DNA from 2 places in the Nitrospira sp. Kam-Ns4a genome. Region 1 is predicted to be linked to the other one. Evidence: riboswitches for the same ligand, from Rfam matches in the RefSeq annotation. Region 1 holds a riboswitch; the other holds the start of a gene.
What was found. Region 1 has a riboswitch for fluoride ahead of ACWHYQ_RS11215 (dynamin family protein). Riboswitches for the same ligand answer to the same signal wherever they lie in the genome.
Positions count from the first base shown of each region.

Region 2: linked by a shared signal. The riboswitch ahead of ACWHYQ_RS06150 (hypothetical protein) and the one ahead of ACWHYQ_RS11215 (dynamin family protein) in region 1 are both predicted to bind fluoride.

Region 1 is NZ_OZ224218.1:2,232,156-2,235,361, forward strand. Features, by position in the region: gene ACWHYQ_RS11200 (hypothetical protein) at 1-128, shown strand, start outside; gene ACWHYQ_RS11205 (RNA polymerase sigma factor) at 453-1,055, shown strand; gene ACWHYQ_RS11210 (hypothetical protein) at 1,052-1,381, shown strand; fluoride riboswitch at 1,934-2,008, shown strand; gene ACWHYQ_RS11215 (dynamin family protein) at 2,031-3,206, shown strand, end outside.
Region 2 is NZ_OZ224218.1:1,233,436-1,236,641, forward strand. Features, by position in the region: gene ACWHYQ_RS06145 (ArnT family glycosyltransferase) at 1-642, shown strand, start outside; gene ACWHYQ_RS06150 (hypothetical protein) at 683-1,264, opposite strand; fluoride riboswitch at 1,405-1,477, opposite strand; gene ACWHYQ_RS06155 (phosphatase PAP2 family protein) at 1,522-2,685, opposite strand; gene ACWHYQ_RS06160 (TolB family protein) at 2,682-3,206, opposite strand, start outside.

The DNA of each region.
Region 1 (3,206 bases):
AACCTAGCCTCCCGCCCACGAGGGGCGCCCGCGAGATCCTGAATCGCCAGAATCCGGCGCAGGCCGTCACCCCGATTGTGCCAATGGCGCCGCTGGCGCCGATACTGCCCCACCCCGGCGGATTCTGAGTCTCTTTCTGTCCTCCCACCTTGTCTCAAGCCTGACTCGGCCAAAGCGCAGGAGCTGGTGTGCAGAGGTGCCAGACGATTGCGGTCCGAGGGTGTAACCTTCGAGCTGGGGGATGGCACTATCCGGCTAGGAGGTAGGCCAGCCTCCAAGACGGAGAGACAAGCGGGCGTTCACCTACTGACGAAGGGGCTCCACAATGAGACGATGTCCCTCCCTCGCTGTCGCGTTGCTGCTGATCGGGTTCTCCAGAGCCGCCTCTGCGGACGGACCGGCCCACCCGGGGTGGATTGATCTCCATAGGTAGCCTCCGAAGGCCTCGGGGCATGGCGTCTCAGGACCAGGAGCGGAGCGACGAGGAGTTGGTGCGGCTGGTGCTGGCGGGGGAGGCGGATGCGTTCGACGCGTTGGTCGAACGGCATCACGGCCCGGTGTTCAGGATCGTCGGCCGGCACGTGCCGGAAAGCCGGATCGAAGAGGTGGCCCACGAGGTGTTCGTGCAAGCGTTTACGTCGTTGGCGACGTTCTCGGGCCGCGCCCCGTTCGCCCACTGGCTGGCGAAAGTCGCTGTGCGGCGCTGTTATGCCTTCTGGCGGGAGGCCTCTGCGGCGCGGGAGGTGCCCATGAGCGCGTTGAAGGAGGAGCACCAGAGGTGGGTGGACCGGGTGGTGGGCGCCGAAGCCGACGAGTCGTTTCGACAGGCCGCGGAGCGCCAGGAGGCCCGCGAGGTCGTCGAGTGGGCCCTGGTGCACCTGTCGCCGGCCAACTGCTTGGTGCTTACGTTGGTGTACTGGGAGAACTTGTCGGTCCGCGAAGTGGCCGACCTGTTGGGGTGGAGCGTCGTGAACGTCAAGGTGCGGGCTCACCGCGCCCGGGCGTCCCTCCGCCGGATCTTGGCTCCGTTGGCCGACGGGCGAGGGCGGCGATGAGTTGGGTGCGGAAGACCGGCGCCGACAAGCTCTTTCGCGCGCCGGCGGCTGCACACCGGGCGAAACCGGATCCGGTGCCCGGCCCGGAGTGGTTCACCGTCGTGAGTCGCGCGATCCGCCGCCTCGGCTCGCCGGAGGCTCCGTGTCGCCCGAGGACTCCGACTCTGGTGCGGCAGGTGTGGCCTGTCGCGGCCGCGATGGTTGTCGCCGCGCTGCTGGTGGGGGCCTACGCGCTCCTGTCGCCGGGCCCAGCCGACCCCGGCTGGCCGGCGCTCATCGTCGAGGATTCTGGGGAGGACCTGACGGCGTTCCTGGCCGGTCCATAGACGAAGGGGTGAGGCAGATGAATGGCTGGAAGCTCTGGGGCAGCCTGGTGGCCCTCTTTCTGTCAGGGGTGGGCGTCGGCGTGGTCGGCACGTGGCTCTATGCCGACCTCCAGATGGAACAACGGTGGGAAGGGGGACCGCAAGCCAAGCAGCAGTGGATTATGAAACGGCTGACGCGGGAGCTTGGGTTGACGAGCGAGCAGCAGGCGGCCATCGAGCCGATCGTGACGCGCACCTCAGGTCGAGCTGCTCACCCTCCGGGCCCAGCAACGGCCTCAAGTCGAGGCGATCCTAGTAGCGAGCCGGGCAGCGATGGCGGATGTCCTGACGTCCGGGCAGCAGGAAAAGCTACAGGCCTTGCACAGAAACTCCAACGCCGCTGGCAAAAGGCCGAGGCCTATTTGCGTGCCAGGCAGCAGGAGCAGAGGACGCCACCGGACTGAGAAGATAACGGCGGGCGGGGAGCCGGCCCAGGCTGCTTCCGGGCCCTCCCGAGAAGTCGGTCCGGCGCACGTTGACAGCGCCAGCCGACCGAGTGTATGTCTTGGACGAAAGTGGCAAGGTGATGGGGTTCACCTGAACCGCCGGACGGGCAAGGCGCGTCCGACTGATAACTCCTACCGGCCGACCAGCGGTAGGAGTTTTTTTTATGCAGCAGTTGCAGCGGGATCCCACCCCACCGCAGGGATGGCTCGTCGCTCGCCTGAGTGAAGTGCGTCGGGCGCTCGACGCGTTGGGCTCGGACTTTGCCGGGTTCGTGTCTTCCCTCGACGAACTGGAGTGCCGGCTCGACGAGGGCCGGTTCCGGCTGGCAGTCCTGGGCCAGTTCAAACGCGGCAAGAGCAGCCTACTCAATGCCCTGCTGGGCGAAGCGTTGCTGCCCGCGGGACTGCTCCCGGTGACGGGTGTTCCGACCGTGCTGCGTTACGGGACGGAGCGGCGGGTCCAGGTAGTCTGGCTCGACGGGCGGACCGAGCGCCAGACCGGCCCTACCGAGACGCTCGCCAAGGTGCTCAGGCGGTACGTCACGGAGCAGGAGAACCCGGGCAACCGGCTGGGGATCCGCGAGGTCGCGGTCGAGCATCCGGCGGCGATCCTGGCCAGAGGCCTCGAGATCCTGGATACGCCCGGCATCGGCTCTACCGCGCTCCACAACACCAGGACAACTCGGGCAGTGCTCCCCTCCTGCGACGGGGCGCTCGTCGTCCTGTCGCCGGACCCGCCGATCACCGAGGTGGAGGTCCAGTTCCTCCGGGCGGTCCGGGACCATGCGGCGCGGCTGCGCTTCGTCTTGACCAAGGCGGACCTGCTGACGCCGGCCGAGCGCGACGAAAGCCTCGCGTTTCTGCGGCAGGTCCTCCACCGGGAGGTCGGGTGCGCACCAGACGAGCGAGTCTTCCTTGTCTCGGCCCGCCAGGCGCTTGAGGCGAAGACGACGGGGGACGCGGCCTTCTGGGCCAAGAGCGGACTGGCGGCGCTGGAGGACCATCTCACCGGGTTCGCCTCGACGGACAAGCGGGCGGCGCTCCAGGAGGCCATCCGGCGGAAAGGCGCCAGGCTGGTCCGCGAGGCGCTCTTCGCGCTCGATCTCCGGCGGAGGGCAGTGGAAATTCCTGCGCAGGAACTGGCGCGACGCGCGGAGCGCTTCGAGGCCCACCTGAAGATGATCGAGGAGGAGCGTCTGTACGTCCGGGATCGCCTGGAGGGTGATCGGCGGCGGTTGCTCGATGAGCTGGAACGGCGGGCGGCCGCCCTTTTCGCTGAGGCAACCGAAACGCTGAACGCGCGTGCCCGGAAGGCTCGCGAGGCCGCTGTTGGGACGGGA
Region 2 (3,206 bases), 1.0 Mb from region 1:
ATGGGGCTCGGCTACCTGCTGGGGCTGGCCCTCGCGGCGACGCCCTCGCTCTACGGGGCGTTCGTGGACCAGGTCGCCCGGGAGTTCCCGATGGCCGCGCAGGCCGATCCGGGCTGGAGCCCGGTCGCGGCCGGGCTCGTGCTGGTCATCGGCATGGCGCTGGTGGGCTATTTCAGTCTCGCGGAGGCGCGCCGCCCGGGCGTGTTCTGGATCGCCGGAGCGACCTTCACCCTGGTGGCGCTGATCACCATCCTGGTCGGGCTGCCCCGCTTCAGCCGCCTGTTCCTCGCGCCGGAGCAGGAGCTCGCCTACATCGCCGGGCTCAACCTCGGCCCGGACGACCGGCTGATCGCCTACGGCCGCCCGCGCCCCTCCCTGATCTTCTACGCCAGGCGAAAGCTCCTCCTGGTCAAGCCGGGAGAAGAAGAGACCATGCGGCCCTACCTCCGGCAACCCGGCCGGACGATGGTGCTCCTCCAGGCGCGCATGAAGGCCACGCTCCCGCCCGAGGCGGCCGGCTACGAGACCCTGCTTGCGCGGGGCGGCTACCTCCTGCTCGCCAACGAGCCGATGGTCCGCGTGCCCGCGAGCCCGCGCGGCGGGCCAGGCGGCCCGCCGCGCGGCATCCCCGGCCATTCCTAAGCGCACAGGCGGTCCGGCCAGGCACCGGCCGGGCCAGCCCTCATTGAATCGGATTGGCCGCGCGCGGCGGCTCGCCGGCCGGCGCCTTCACGGTGAAGCGCATCGTCCCGACCAAGCCGATCGGGTTGACCTGCCAGCCGACGTAGATTTCCACCTTGTACTGGCCCGGCTTCCAGCCCTGGTCGGGGGCAAAGAACTTGAGGTAGCCGCTCTCGTCCTCCAGCGCGATGTACATCGTGTCCTGGGCGATCGGCTTGGTCGGATCCAGCCCATCCACCTTCTCGGGATAGCAGACGCCGAACACCTGGAAGGACTCGTAATGCTGGAACAGCTTGAACACGATGAACACGCGCGCATCGGGAGAAAAGACCTCCGTCGGCTCGACCGGCACGATTTCGTGGGACCGCCGGAATCCCAACTCCTCCTCGAAGTTCCTCGCCGTCACGATGCTGTGGAAGATCCCCTTGGGCGGCGCGTTGAAGTCATAGGGTTCCAGGGGCCCCGGATCTTGGAACTTTTCGATCGGGACGTTGCGGGTCAGCGGGGGCTCCTCGGCGAACCCGAGGGCGGGGCCGCACAGGGCTCCCAGCAGGAGCCCAGACCACCAGCGCCGAGAAGTCATTTCAAACCCTCATGGCCGCGCTTCGACCCGCTCAGCACGAACGGAACACGCTCATGGGTACAACGGTCGCTCCGTTCGCCCCGAGCCTGCCGACGGGTACAGCCGCGTCTCGTCCCCAAATAAAAAACTCCTCACGCGGACGCTGCGTAGGAGTTATCAGCCGGTCGGGCAGCCCGATCGGCGGTTCAGGTGAACCCCATCACCTTGCCAGTGCTGTAGAAGACATACACTCGGCTGTCCGGCGCTGTCAACTTGCGTCACAGGAGCGGCAACACGCCTCGCGCGGCGCGGAGCGTCGCCACGGCGCCGGCCGCCCCGAGGGCCAGACAGCCTTCCCGCACGACGCTCATCCAGGTCGCACGGGTCCGCGTCTGCTCGCCAGGCTCCGGATCGCGGGCCACCCAGGCCGCGCCGGTGAGGGCGGCGACGAGGGCGACGAGCCCCGAGCCGCCCGTCGCGGCGAGCCCCGTGCCGATCAGCGCGGTCGCCCACCGCGGGGCGCCGCTCGGCAGGGCCAAGGCTCGGGCCGACGTTCCGGCGTCGGCCCGGCCCCCCTGGCCGCCCCCGATCTGCCTCGCCACCGCTGTCCACCGCACGGCGAACCCGCCGACCATCGCCAGCGCGCCCGCCGCCGACAACATCCCCCACGGCTCCGTGGCGAGCGCCGACTGACAGGCCACCCAGAGGATGGCGAAGGCGCCCGCGGCAACGGGCGCCAGGTCGCACAGGGCGCGGCTCACGGATGTCCGCCAGGCCCGCACCGGATTGGAGGCGAGGTAGCCCGCGACGAGCCCCAAGGCCGCGCCCGCCAGCACATCGGTGGGAAAATGCGAGCCCCGGAAGACCCGGCTGAACGCAACGAAGCCGGCTACCCCGTAGGGCCACCAGGCCAGACGCGGATAATGTTTTGCCAGCACCGCCGCCACCGCGAAGGCAGCGGCCGCATGCCCGGACGGAAACGAGTCCAGCCCGCTCGCGAGGGAGGGCCCGGCCGGGAGCCCTTCCGCGTGGGTCATGCGGGGACGGGGACGGCCGACGAGGTGCTTGAGCAGATTGACGGTCAGGGCCACGCCGCCGTGGGCGAGCAGCCCTTCGAGTCCCGCGCGCCGACACACGGGCCAGCCGCGCGCCCACCCAGCCAAGAACAGGCTTCCGCTCAGCGCCACGAGCACAGCGCCGCTGCCGAGCCAGCTCCCGAGGGCTCCCGCCCGTTCCAGCCAGGGCTGGTGGACCGCGCGCAGGAAGCGGGCCAACGGAATGTCGAGCTGGAACAGCCCCCAGAAGATCAGCGCGAGCGCGGCGCAGGACAGGGCAAGTGGCGCGAGGCGAGCGGTGACCGACGCGGAGACGGGGCGAGGGGACGCCTCGGCGCTCGCCGCGGCTCCGTGGCTCCGCGGCTCCCTGTCGTCGGTCCCCGTCACGGGATCCAATCCGCGAGGAAGATGTTGAACTCGCCCCGCTCGTTGGCGTTCCGGTCCGATACCCAGACGAGCCGCTTGCCGTCCGGCGAGAACATCGGGAAGCTGTTGAAGTGGCCGTCGAAGGTCACGCGCTCGAGCCCGCTCCCGTCGTCCGCGATCAGGTAGAGATGGAACGACGGGGGGCCCTCGCGCCCGCGATCGTGGAGATTGGAGGCAAAGATGATCCGGCGGCCGTCCGGATGAAAGAAGGGGGCAAAGTTCGAGGCCCCGTTGGCGGTCACCTGTCGTTTCCCAGACCCGTCCGCGTTCATCACGAAAATCTCGAGCTGGCTGGGTTCGACCAGCCCCTGTTGCAAGAGAGCCCGGTAGGCCTCCAGCGACGCCTGGTCGTGCGGATGCGAGGCGCGATAGACGATCCGCTGGCTGTCCGGGGAGAAGAACGGGCCGCCGTCGTAGCCGACCTCGGTCGTCAGACGCCGGACATGCGTGCCGTCCAGGTTCATCGCGTAGATGTCCAGATC